DNA from 3 places in the Georgenia sunbinii genome. Region 2 is predicted to be linked to each of the others. Evidence: riboswitches for the same ligand, from Rfam matches in the RefSeq annotation. Region 2 holds a riboswitch; each other region holds the start of a gene.
The links. Region 2 has a riboswitch for S-adenosylmethionine ahead of V2J52_RS13325 (O-succinylhomoserine sulfhydrylase). Riboswitches for the same ligand answer to the same signal wherever they lie in the genome.
Positions count from the first base shown of each region.

Region 1: it holds a riboswitch for S-adenosylmethionine, as region 2 does, so the genes downstream of both, V2J52_RS03925 (hypothetical protein) here and V2J52_RS13325 (O-succinylhomoserine sulfhydrylase) in region 2, are expected to answer to the same signal.
Region 3: it holds a riboswitch for S-adenosylmethionine, as region 2 does, so the genes downstream of both, V2J52_RS04825 (methylenetetrahydrofolate reductase) here and V2J52_RS13325 (O-succinylhomoserine sulfhydrylase) in region 2, are expected to answer to the same signal.

Region 1 is NZ_JAZGOL010000001.1:827,213-830,479, forward strand. It holds gene V2J52_RS03920 (universal stress protein) at 1-841, opposite strand, end outside; gene V2J52_RS03925 (hypothetical protein) at 978-1,961, opposite strand; SAM riboswitch class IV at 2,243-2,367, opposite strand; gene V2J52_RS03930 (purple acid phosphatase family protein) at 2,494-3,267, opposite strand, start outside.
Region 2 is NZ_JAZGOL010000005.1:117,803-121,069, forward strand. It holds gene V2J52_RS13320 (SRPBCC family protein) at 1-208, shown strand, start outside; gene V2J52_RS13325 (O-succinylhomoserine sulfhydrylase) at 360-1,637, opposite strand; SAM riboswitch class I at 1,642-1,741, opposite strand; gene V2J52_RS13330 (tetratricopeptide repeat protein) at 1,827-2,390, opposite strand; gene ddaH (dimethylargininase) at 2,482-3,267, shown strand, end outside.
Region 3 is NZ_JAZGOL010000002.1:83,788-87,054, forward strand. It holds gene metE (5-methyltetrahydropteroyltriglutamate--homocysteine S-methyltransferase) at 1-1,216, opposite strand, end outside; gene V2J52_RS04825 (methylenetetrahydrofolate reductase) at 1,216-2,112, opposite strand; SAM riboswitch class I at 2,144-2,236, opposite strand; gene V2J52_RS04830 (bactofilin family protein) at 2,464-3,039, shown strand; gene V2J52_RS04835 (DUF4287 domain-containing protein) at 3,168-3,267, shown strand, end outside.

The DNA.
Region 1 (3,267 bases), on a different contig from region 2:
CGTTGAGCACGCCGCGGCTCACCGAGCCGAGCACGAGACCGACGAGCCCGCCACGGCCACGGCTGCCGACGACGACGACCGACGACTCGTCGCCGGCGCGCACCAGTGCCTTGACCGGCCGCTCCCGCACCAGGCGCAGCTCGACGGGGACGTCCGGGAACTGCTTGTGCCAGGCGGTGAGGCGGTCGCTGGTGAGCTTCGCGGCCTCGCTCGCGCCGGCATCGTAGTGGCCGGAGATGACGGCGTCGGGGAAGTCGGGGAACGCGGCGTCGTCCTGCGAGCCCTGGACGACGACGAGCCGCTGACCGCGACGTGCCGCCTCCTCGAAGGCGTACTCCATGGCCTCGGGGGCACCCTCGTTGGGGTCCATCCCGACGACGACCGGCCGGTCCGGGTCGAGATCGGCGTCCGCCCGGACGACGACGACGGCGGAGCGAGCGTGCGCGGCGGCCTTCTGCGAGACCGAGCCGAGGAAGCTGTCGCTGCCGGCGCCCATCCCCTGGGCGCCGACGACGGTCACCACCGCTGACTCGGACGACGTCACCAGTGCCATCGCCGGGTCCTCGATGCGGACCTCGGTGGACACGGCGAGCCCGGGGTGGTTCTCCTCGACCCGCTTCTTGGCAGCAGCCACCACCCGGTTGCCGTTCTCGGTGATCTCCGGCGGCGGCTCGAACTCCCAGGCACGCGCCCGCGTCAGCCAGGGGAAGGCGTACAGGATGTGCAACCCGGTGCTACGGCGTGTCGCCTCGGCTGCGGCCCAGTCGACGGCAACATCGGCCGCGGCGGAACCATCGGTCCCCACAAGGACGCTACCCGCCGGGAACTGCTCGTTGACCATTTGCTGACCCCAATCGATCGCGTGTCCAAGCCCTGAAGAACACCGGTACCACGTCGATCCTCCCACGGAGTGGGGCGGCGCGGCGGGCCCGACCGGAGGGTGGATCGGCTCAGGGGCCCGCCGCGCCGTCCGCCGCTCAGCTCACGCGCTGCGCCTCGACCTCCAGCAGACCTCGGGACCGCAGCGCCGGGATGACCCCGCGCAGCAGACCGGCGACGTCCGCCGGCACCGAGCCGGGCAGCACGACGAAACCGTCGGCGGCACCGGCCTCGAGCCACTTCTCGATCGTGGTGACGACGTCGCCGACCGTGCCGACGGCCTCGAGGGCGCCGGCCCAGCCATGGTCCCCGCCGGCGATGTCGGTCAGCAGGTCGGCACGCACCCGCGCGGCCTGGTAGTCGGCCGAGATGACCGCGCGCAGGTCGACGAGCACCTTGACCGGTGGGCGGCCCGCCGCCCGGGCCGCGGAGCGCACCGCGTAGCGCAGCTCACGGGCCCACGCGAGGTCGGTCTCGCGCAGGCGGACCACGTCGGCGAACTCCCCGGCGACGTCGAGGTCGCTCTCGTCGGCCAGCGGCACGACGACCGTCGGCAGGTCCGCGGATGCCGAGCCGCCTCGACGGCCCCGGCTCGCAGAGCGGACGAGGTGCTCGAGGTGGTCACCGAGCGACGGGATGCCGGCAGCATCGGCGGTCGCCGCACCCCGACGGCCAGTGACCTCCAGGCCGGCCCAGGCGCCGGTCTTGCGGTTGAACTGGGACAGCTCGGCCGCCACCGCGGAGTCCGCCCGACCGAGCTGGACGGTGGGGACGAGCCCGGTGCCGCCGGCGCTCGGGCTGATCCGGCGGGCCGCCACGATCGGGTCGAGCCAGGAGTTGGCCCGCGGGGCGGCGTCGGACCGCAGCCGGAAGCCGTCCCCCAGGCTGACGAAGGACACCCCACCCTGGTGGGCGGCGCGGGCATAGGCGGCGAGCCGCACGAGGTTGGCGTGCTCGGCGGGCAGGCCGGAGGCGAAGTCCGGATCGGCGCTGGGAGCACCGAGGGCGGACAGGTCCAGCGCGATCGTCGCGGGGCTGGTGGTGGTCTCGGTGGTTCGGGTAGGCAGGTAGGACACAGTCATGGCAGGGCACATCCATCAGTCAGCAGCGCGCAGTGAGCGCGTCAAGGAAGACTGACCGGCCGTCCCGAGGGCGGCGTCTCACTCGCCGACGATCGGGGGCTCTGGTCAGGGGTGATGCGTCAGCACGGGCTGTGCTGGGGCATCGCTGGGGGTTGTCCTCAGCGGGACATACCCGGACGACACATGCCGCAACACATCGCACCGCTGGCCAGGTCGAAGGACCGCCGGGGGGTGAGGATGGTGCGCATCGTCGTTCTTCCTTCGTGCTCGACACCGAGGTGTGCATGCGTTGCCCCACGCCTGCGCGGGGCCAGGTCATCACCCGGAGCACCCGCCGCACGTGGCGGGTTGCCGACCAGCAAGCCGGGGCTTAGCGCACGCGTGGTGCGCACTGGTGCTCTGAACCTGCTCGGAGCCTACGAGGCTCTCACTTCACCTGTCAACCTTCGGGCCGCGGCGTGTCTCGGGACGCCAGAGGGGGCTGGTCGGTGCGACCAGCCCCCTCAGCGGTGTGCGTGACGACCCTGCTGGGTCAGTCGACCGGGAAGAGTCGGACGTTGACCGCGCCCGCGTAGCTGCCCTCCGGGGTGTCGACGGGCACGTCGAGCGCGAGGTCGGCCACGACCTCGGTGGTCCCGAAACGGGCGTGGTCGTCCGCCCTGGCGAGCAGCATGGCCTCGGTCAGGCCCTGTCCGCCGTCGAGCTGGCCGAGCACCTGCGGGCCGGCGTCGGCGGTCGCCGCACCGAGGACCCGGGGCGCCCAGCCGAGGAACGCGGAGCTGATGGCGCCGGCCGGGGAGGTGAGGCCCTCGGTGCTGCCGGTGAGCGACCAGCCGGCCGCGGCGGTGCGGGTGTCGGTGACCGAGATCTGCGGCAGCGTGGCGTCGAAGGACCAGCGGTCCCCGCCGTTGCGGGCGTCACCGAGGTCGACGGTGCTGTCGGCGGCGATGGTCATGGTCAGCGCACCCTGCTTGAGCGCCGGGTCGCCGGCCGGGACATCGGCCTCGAGGACGATGTCACCGTCGACGGGGTCCATCTCGAGCTGCCCGAGGCCGGTCGCCACGCGACGCTCGATGCCCTCAGTGACGGCCGTGGTGCCGTTGGCGAGCCGGCTGATGGTGAAGGAGTCGGCGGTCTCACCGATCTCCAGGTCGGTGTTCGGGTTGTTGCCACCCCGCTGCGCGACGATCGCCTCGTACTCGAGGGTGTCGGGGGTGACCCGCATGCCCTGGATGAAGGAGACGTGCTGGTACTTGACCACCTGGGTGGCGTCGTTGTTCAGCCACACGTTGGTCGAGTCGGGCGC
Region 2 (3,267 bases):
GCTGCTCGGCAGCGCGATGATCACGGTCACCCCAGCAGGTACCCGCGCGAGGGTGTCGTGGACGTACGACGCCCGGCTGCGCGGCCCGCTGCCGGCGGCGCTCACCGGCCCGGCCCTCAACCACGCACTGGACGCGATGGCTGCCCTCGCGCTGTGGCGGATGGACCGCTGGGTCCGCCGCACCCGCCCCGCCCCACCCCTGCCGTGACAGCGGGATTGTCCACGCAGGAACCACCCCGTGGTCGTGACAGCGGGGATGGTCTGCCCGTCGACAACCCTGCTCTCGCAGACAAACCCGCTGTCGCGGACAAGTCTGCTGTCGGCGACAAGGGTGGGCGGGTGGGGCGGGAGATCTCGGGTCAGGCGGGCTGGTGGGTGCGGGCGGCGGGCACCGCGGCGAGGGCCCGCTCGACGTCGCGCTGCAGGTCGGCCAGGTCTTCGAGGCCGACCGAGAGACGGATCGTCGCGTCGCTGATCCCGACCTCCGCCCGCCCCTCGGGGCCGAGGCGCCGGTGCGTCGTCGTCGCCGGGTGGGTGACGAGCGACTTCACGTCGCCAAGGTTGTTGGAGATCAGCACGATCTGCAGCGCGTCGAGGAAGGCGAAGGCCTCCGCCTGGGTGGCCGGCCGGCCGTCGACCGCGAGGTCGAAGGTGACGACGGTGCCGCCACCGCTCATCTGCGAGCGGGCCAGCTCGACCTGCGGGTGGGAGTCGAGGAACGGGTAGTACACCCGCCCGATCTGCGGCAGGGTCTCCAACCAGGCGGAGAGCTGCAGCGTCGCGTCGGTCTGCGCCTTGACACGCAGCGGCATCGTCTCCAGGCCCTTGAGCAGCACCCAGGCGTTGAACGGGCTCAGGCTCGGCCCGGTGTTGCGCAGGATGAGCTGCAACGGACCCTCGATGAACTCCTTGCTGCCGAGCACCGCGCCCCCCATCGTGCGCCCCTGGCCGTCGATGTGCTTGGTCGCGGAGTAGACGACGACGTCGGCCCCCTGCGGCAGCGTCTGCTGCAGGACCGGCGTCGCGAAGACGTTGTCGACGACGACGACGGCGCCCGCGTCGTGGGCCAGCCGGCTCACGGCACGGACGTCGACGATGTCCTGCATCGGGTTGGACGGGGTCTCGAAGAACACCACGTCCGCCGGGGTCGCCAGCGCCCGGCGCCAGTCGTCGACGTCGTGGGCGTCGACGTAGTCGGTGCGCACTCCCCACTTGGCAAGGACGTCCTCGAACAGCGTGAGGGTGGAACCGAAGAGCGCACGTGCCGCGACGATCCGTGACCCGCTGCTGACCAGCGCCGCGAGCGTGGCAAACACCGCCGCCATCCCGGTGGCCGTGGCGTAGCAGGCCTCGGCGCCCTCGAGGGACCGCAGCCGCTCCTCGAAGATCGAGACGGTCGGGTTCTCGTAGCGGGCGTAGGTGAAGCGGTCGAGGCCACCTGCGAAGGCCTCCTCGGCGTCAGCGGCACGGTCGTAGACGAAACCCGTGGTGAGGAACAGCGCCTCGGAGGTCTCCTGGAAACCGGTGCGGACGTGACCGGCGTGCGCGGCCCGCGTGGCCGGCCCCCACGTCGGGTCGGCGTCCGGGTAGCCGGACGGCCCGGGACAACCAGGGGTGGGATCACTGACGTAGCTCATGGCGCCTCCATCGGTCCTGGCGGAAGCACCCGCACGTACCGAGGAACGGCACGGGGTTGCTGCAGCGTCAACGAGCCAGGTCTCTCGGCTGCTCTGGATGGTCACCACGATGTTAGCCACCCGGCCGGGCCACGCCAAGGGGCTCACGCCCGATGTCCACCCAGCGGACAGCGTCGCTAGGGACGGCGGCTACTCCCGGGGCTGCTCAAGCCAGCCGATCCCGACGAGGTCGTACTCGTCGGGCGGGTGCCCCTCCTGCTCGCGCAGCAGCCACCGCTCGTGGCACAGCCAGCCGAGGTCGTCGGCGGTGAAACCGTCGCCCTGCTCGTGGCGGCTCAGGGCGCGGTTGTACCAGCCCAGGGCGCGGCGTGGGTCCCCGTGGCTCTGCCAGGTCTCTGCCATGTACCGGTAGGCCACCGCCGAGTCCGGCCTGCTGCGGCGCAGCTCCGCGTCGACCGCGAGGGCCTCGTCGAGCGCGCCGCGACGGACGAGGACCTCCGCCAGGTGGCAGCGCGGATCGAGGAAGACCTCGCCGGTCATCGCGACCGCCTCGCGGTAGAGCCGCTCCGCCGCAGCGTCGTCCTCGGCCTGCTCCAGCTGCTCGCCCGCCCGGACGAGGAGCTCCCTGGCGCTGACGACGTCACCCGGGTGGGGCTCGCGCGCCCAACCGACCAGCCGGTCGGCCACGCCTCGGTGGGAGCCTCCGGAGAAGTCGGCCGCGTCGAGGTCCGCCTCGGAGATGGGTTCGCGCATGCCGCCAGGGTACGGCGCGGCGGCGGCCCGGGCGGTCGCGCGCCGCGGACCATAGGCTGCCGAGACACCCCCGACCCGAAAGGGGCGACAAGTGCGGACACCCCGCGAAGCCTCGCCACGGCGCTACCTCATGTGCCGGCCCACCTACTTCACCGTCGCCTACGAGATCAACCCCTGGATGCACAGCGACGTGCCGACCGACACCGACCTAGCGGTCCGGCAGTGGCAGCAGCTCCACGACACCTACCTGCGCCTCGGGCACCGGGTGGACCTCATCGAGCCGGTCCCGGGGCTGCCCGACATGGTGTACGCCGCCAACGGCGCCATCACGGGCGACGGCGTCGTGTACTCGGCCAAGTTCACCTACCCGCAGCGGATGCCCGAGGGGCCGGCGTACGAGCAGTGGTTCGCCGACGCCGGCTTCCCCACCGTCACCGCCTCGGAGGTCAACGAGGGTGAGGGGGACATCCTCACCGTGGGCGACCTCGTGCTCGCCGGCACCGGTTTCCGCACCTCGCTCGCGGCGCACGCCGAGCTGCAGGAGGCCATCGGCAAGCCGGTCATCGGGCTGCAGCTCGTCGACCCGCGGTTCTACCACCTCGACACCGCACTGCTCGCGCTCTCCGACCACGAGATCGCGTACTACCCGCCGGCCTTCTCCCCGGGCAGCCGCCGCGTGCTCGAGAGGCTGTTCCCGGACGCGATCATCGCCGGCGAGCAGGACGCGGTCGTCCTCGGGCTCAACGGGGTGAGCGACGGGCGCCACGTCGTCGTCAACCCGCGAGCCACCGACCTCGCGGCAGCGCTCACCCAGCGCGGCTTCGAGCCGATCGGGGTCGACACCTCCGAGCTGCTCAAGGGCGGTGGCGGCGCCAAG
Region 3 (3,267 bases), on a different contig from region 2:
CCAGCGCGGTCGCCAGCGCGAGGACCTCCTCGATCTTCTGGTCGGCGAACGCCAGCCAGCTGCGCACCTGCGGGTCGAGCCCGGTCTCCGGCTCGACGTCGTAGGGCACGTGCTGCAGCGACGTCGAGGTCCCGACGGCGAGCCGGCCGGTGGCGACGGCGTCGGCCGCCAGCCCGGCGGCGAGCGCCTCGAGCTTGCCGAACGCGGCGTCGAGGTCCGAGCGCCACACGTTGCGGCCATCGACCACGCCGGCGACGACGGTCACGTCGCCGAGCACGCTGAGCACCTCGGGCGCCGGCACCTCGCCGCGCACCGCGTCGATCCCCACCGCCTCGACGCCGGCGGCGGCGAGCACCGGCAGCGCATCCTCCGCCGGGCCGTAGGCGATCGGCACGAACAGCGCCGGCCGGCCGGGGCGGGTGACCTCCCCGGCGAGCACCTCGTAGGCGCGGGCGGTGGCCGCGAGGATCCGCTCGCGCGGCAGGTCGGAGTCCACGGCCAGCGCCGGCTCCTCGATCTGCAGCCACGGCACACCGGCCTCGCCCAGCGCGTGGAGCAGGTCGACGTAGGCGGGCAGCAGGTCCTCGAGGCGGTCGAGCGGGTGGAAGCCCTCGGGCGCGGGGGCGGCCGGGGCGGCGCCGTCGGCCTCGGTCGCCGGCTCCTCGCCGACGGCCTTGCTCAGCAGCAGGAAGGTCACCGGCCCCACGATCGTGGGGCGGGTGGTGATGCCCTCGGCGGCGGCCTCGAGGAAGAGCTGGACGACGCGGCAGTCGGTGAGCCGGAAGCTCGTCTCCGGGCTGATCTCCGGCACCAGGTAGTGGTAGTTCGTGTCGAACCACTTGGTCATCTCCAGCGGGGACCGGTCGTCCTTGCCACGGGCCACGGTGAAGTAGCCGTCGAGGTCGAGGGCGCCGTCGTCGTCCTGGAGGTGACGGAACCGCGGCGGCACGGCACCGACGGTGGTCGCGGTGTCGAGCACCTGGTCGTAGTAGGAGAAGTCGCTGGGGATCGACGCGTCGTCACGGCCCAGGCCGAGCTCGACGAGCCGCTGGCGCGAGAGTCGCCGCAGCCCGGCGGCCGCGACCTCGAGGTCGTCGGCGTCGCTGCGGCCGGCCCAGAAGGACTCGATCGCCCGCTTGAGCTCGCGGTTCGGCCCGATCCGGGGGTACCCGAGGATCGTGGCGGCGGGCAGCACGGGGGTGGTGGAGTCGGGCATCACAGTGTCCTTGCGTGAGTGGGGGCGATGGTGGGTAGCGGCCGGCGCAGACGCTCGACGACGTCGAGCGCCGGCCGGAACTGGTTGAAGGTGTACAGGTGGATGCCGGGAGCGCCGGCGGCGATCGCCGCCTCGACGAGCTCGACGGTGGCGTCGATACCGAGGCGGTGGCGGTGCTCGTCGTCCTCGACGGCGAGCAGGTCGACCACCCGCTGCGGCACCTCGACGCCGGTGAGCTGGGCGAGGCGGGCGAGGCGACCGGGGTCGGTCATCGGGATGATCCCGGCGACCACGGGCAGGACGACGCCGGCGGAGCGGGCCTCCTCGACCAGCGAGACGTAGGGCTCAACGTCGTAGAAGACCTGGGTGACGGCGAAGTCGGCGCCGGCGGCCTGCTTGTCGAGCAGGGCCCGGACGTCCTGCGCGCGGGTGTGGCTGGTGCCGGCCGGGTAGGCGGCGACGGCGATGCTCACCGCGCCGTCGGTGCCGAGCCGCTCTCGCTCGACGTCGCGGATGAGCTCGACGAGCTCGCTGGAGCCGGCCAGCCCGCCAGGCTGCGGCTGCCAGCGGGTCTCCCCGGCCGGCGGGTCGCCGCGCAGCGCGAGGAAGTCCCGCACCCCGTCGTCGACGAGCTGCCCGACGAGGTCGGCGAGCTCGGCGCGGGTGGCGCCGACGCAGGTGAGGTGGGCGATCGGCGGCACCGTCGTCTCGCGCAGGATCCGCCGGACGACGTCGCGCGACGCGGTGCGGGAGGAGCCGGAGGCACCGTAGGTGACCGAGAAGAAGTCCGGGCCCGCAGCGGCGAGGCGCTGGACGGTCTCCCACGCGGCGGCGGCTGTCGCCGGCGTGCGCGGTGGGTAGAGCTCGAACGAGACGGTCGGTCGGCCGGACGGCACGGATACGAGGCTAGCGGTGCTCAACAGAGTTCTCCCATCGAACCTGGCGGAAGCACCCTCACCCGTGATCGGGGGGTTGCTGCGACGTCGACGAGCCAGGACTCTCGGCCGCTCTTGATGGCGTGGACATCGTGGCGGCGACGGTTGTCGCTGAGCAAGACACGTCCACCATGCGAGACCTGCAGGTTCGCCTGATGGCAGAAGTCGTCCCGCCCGCACGCAGGTGAACAGCGGGTGACCGGGCGGTGAGAGGCCTCTCACCGCCCCCTCACGGTGGCCTCACGGGCACCCGATGGACTGGTGCCGATCCACGGGGACGGTCCCGAGGACTTCGAGAAGAGGAACACCGCCATGAACGTTCGACGCACTCTCGCTGCCGGCGCGGTCGCCGGGCTCATGCTCGTTGCACTCCCGTCCGCAGCACAGGCCGACGAGATCGTCCGGTCCGGCAACTACACGGTGGCCGCCGGGCGCACCATCGACGGCGACCTCAAGGTCCGCAACGGCACCCTCACCATCAACGGCACGGTCGAGGGCAACGTCAAGCAGGTCGGAGTGGGCTCCATCGTCATCGGCAAGAACGGCCGGGTCGACGGCAACGTCGAGGAGACCGGCCACGGCACCGTCCAGGTCCACGGCCGGGTGGACGGCAACATCCAGGAGAGCAGCACCGGCAAGCTCGAGATCTTCCGCACCGCACGCGTCGACGGCAACGTCCATGAGCTGCACGACGGCGCGGTGTACATCCGCGGGACCGTCGACGGCAACGTCAAGGAGAGCGGGGCCGGCCACCTGTACCTCTACGGCACCGCCCGGATCGACGGCAACGCCAGCGAGCGCGACAAGAGCAACCTGTACGTCTACCGCGGCGCCCGCGTCGAGGGCGACATCAGCGAGGGTGGTGCCGGCAGCCGCATCAACCGCTGACCGGTCCGCCAGCCGCGACGCCCCGGTTCGCCGGCCAGGCCGCCCACGCCGCGGCGCGCCCCCACCTGCCCGGTGGGGGCGCGTCGTCGCCCTTCCCGCACCGCCACGGCGCCAGTACCGTGTGCGCCATGACGCGACGTACCGAGGACCTGGTCGGCGATGACACCGTGGTCGACCGCACCGGCCGCCCGCGGCAGGAGTGGTTCGCGCTCCTGGACGGCGCCGGCG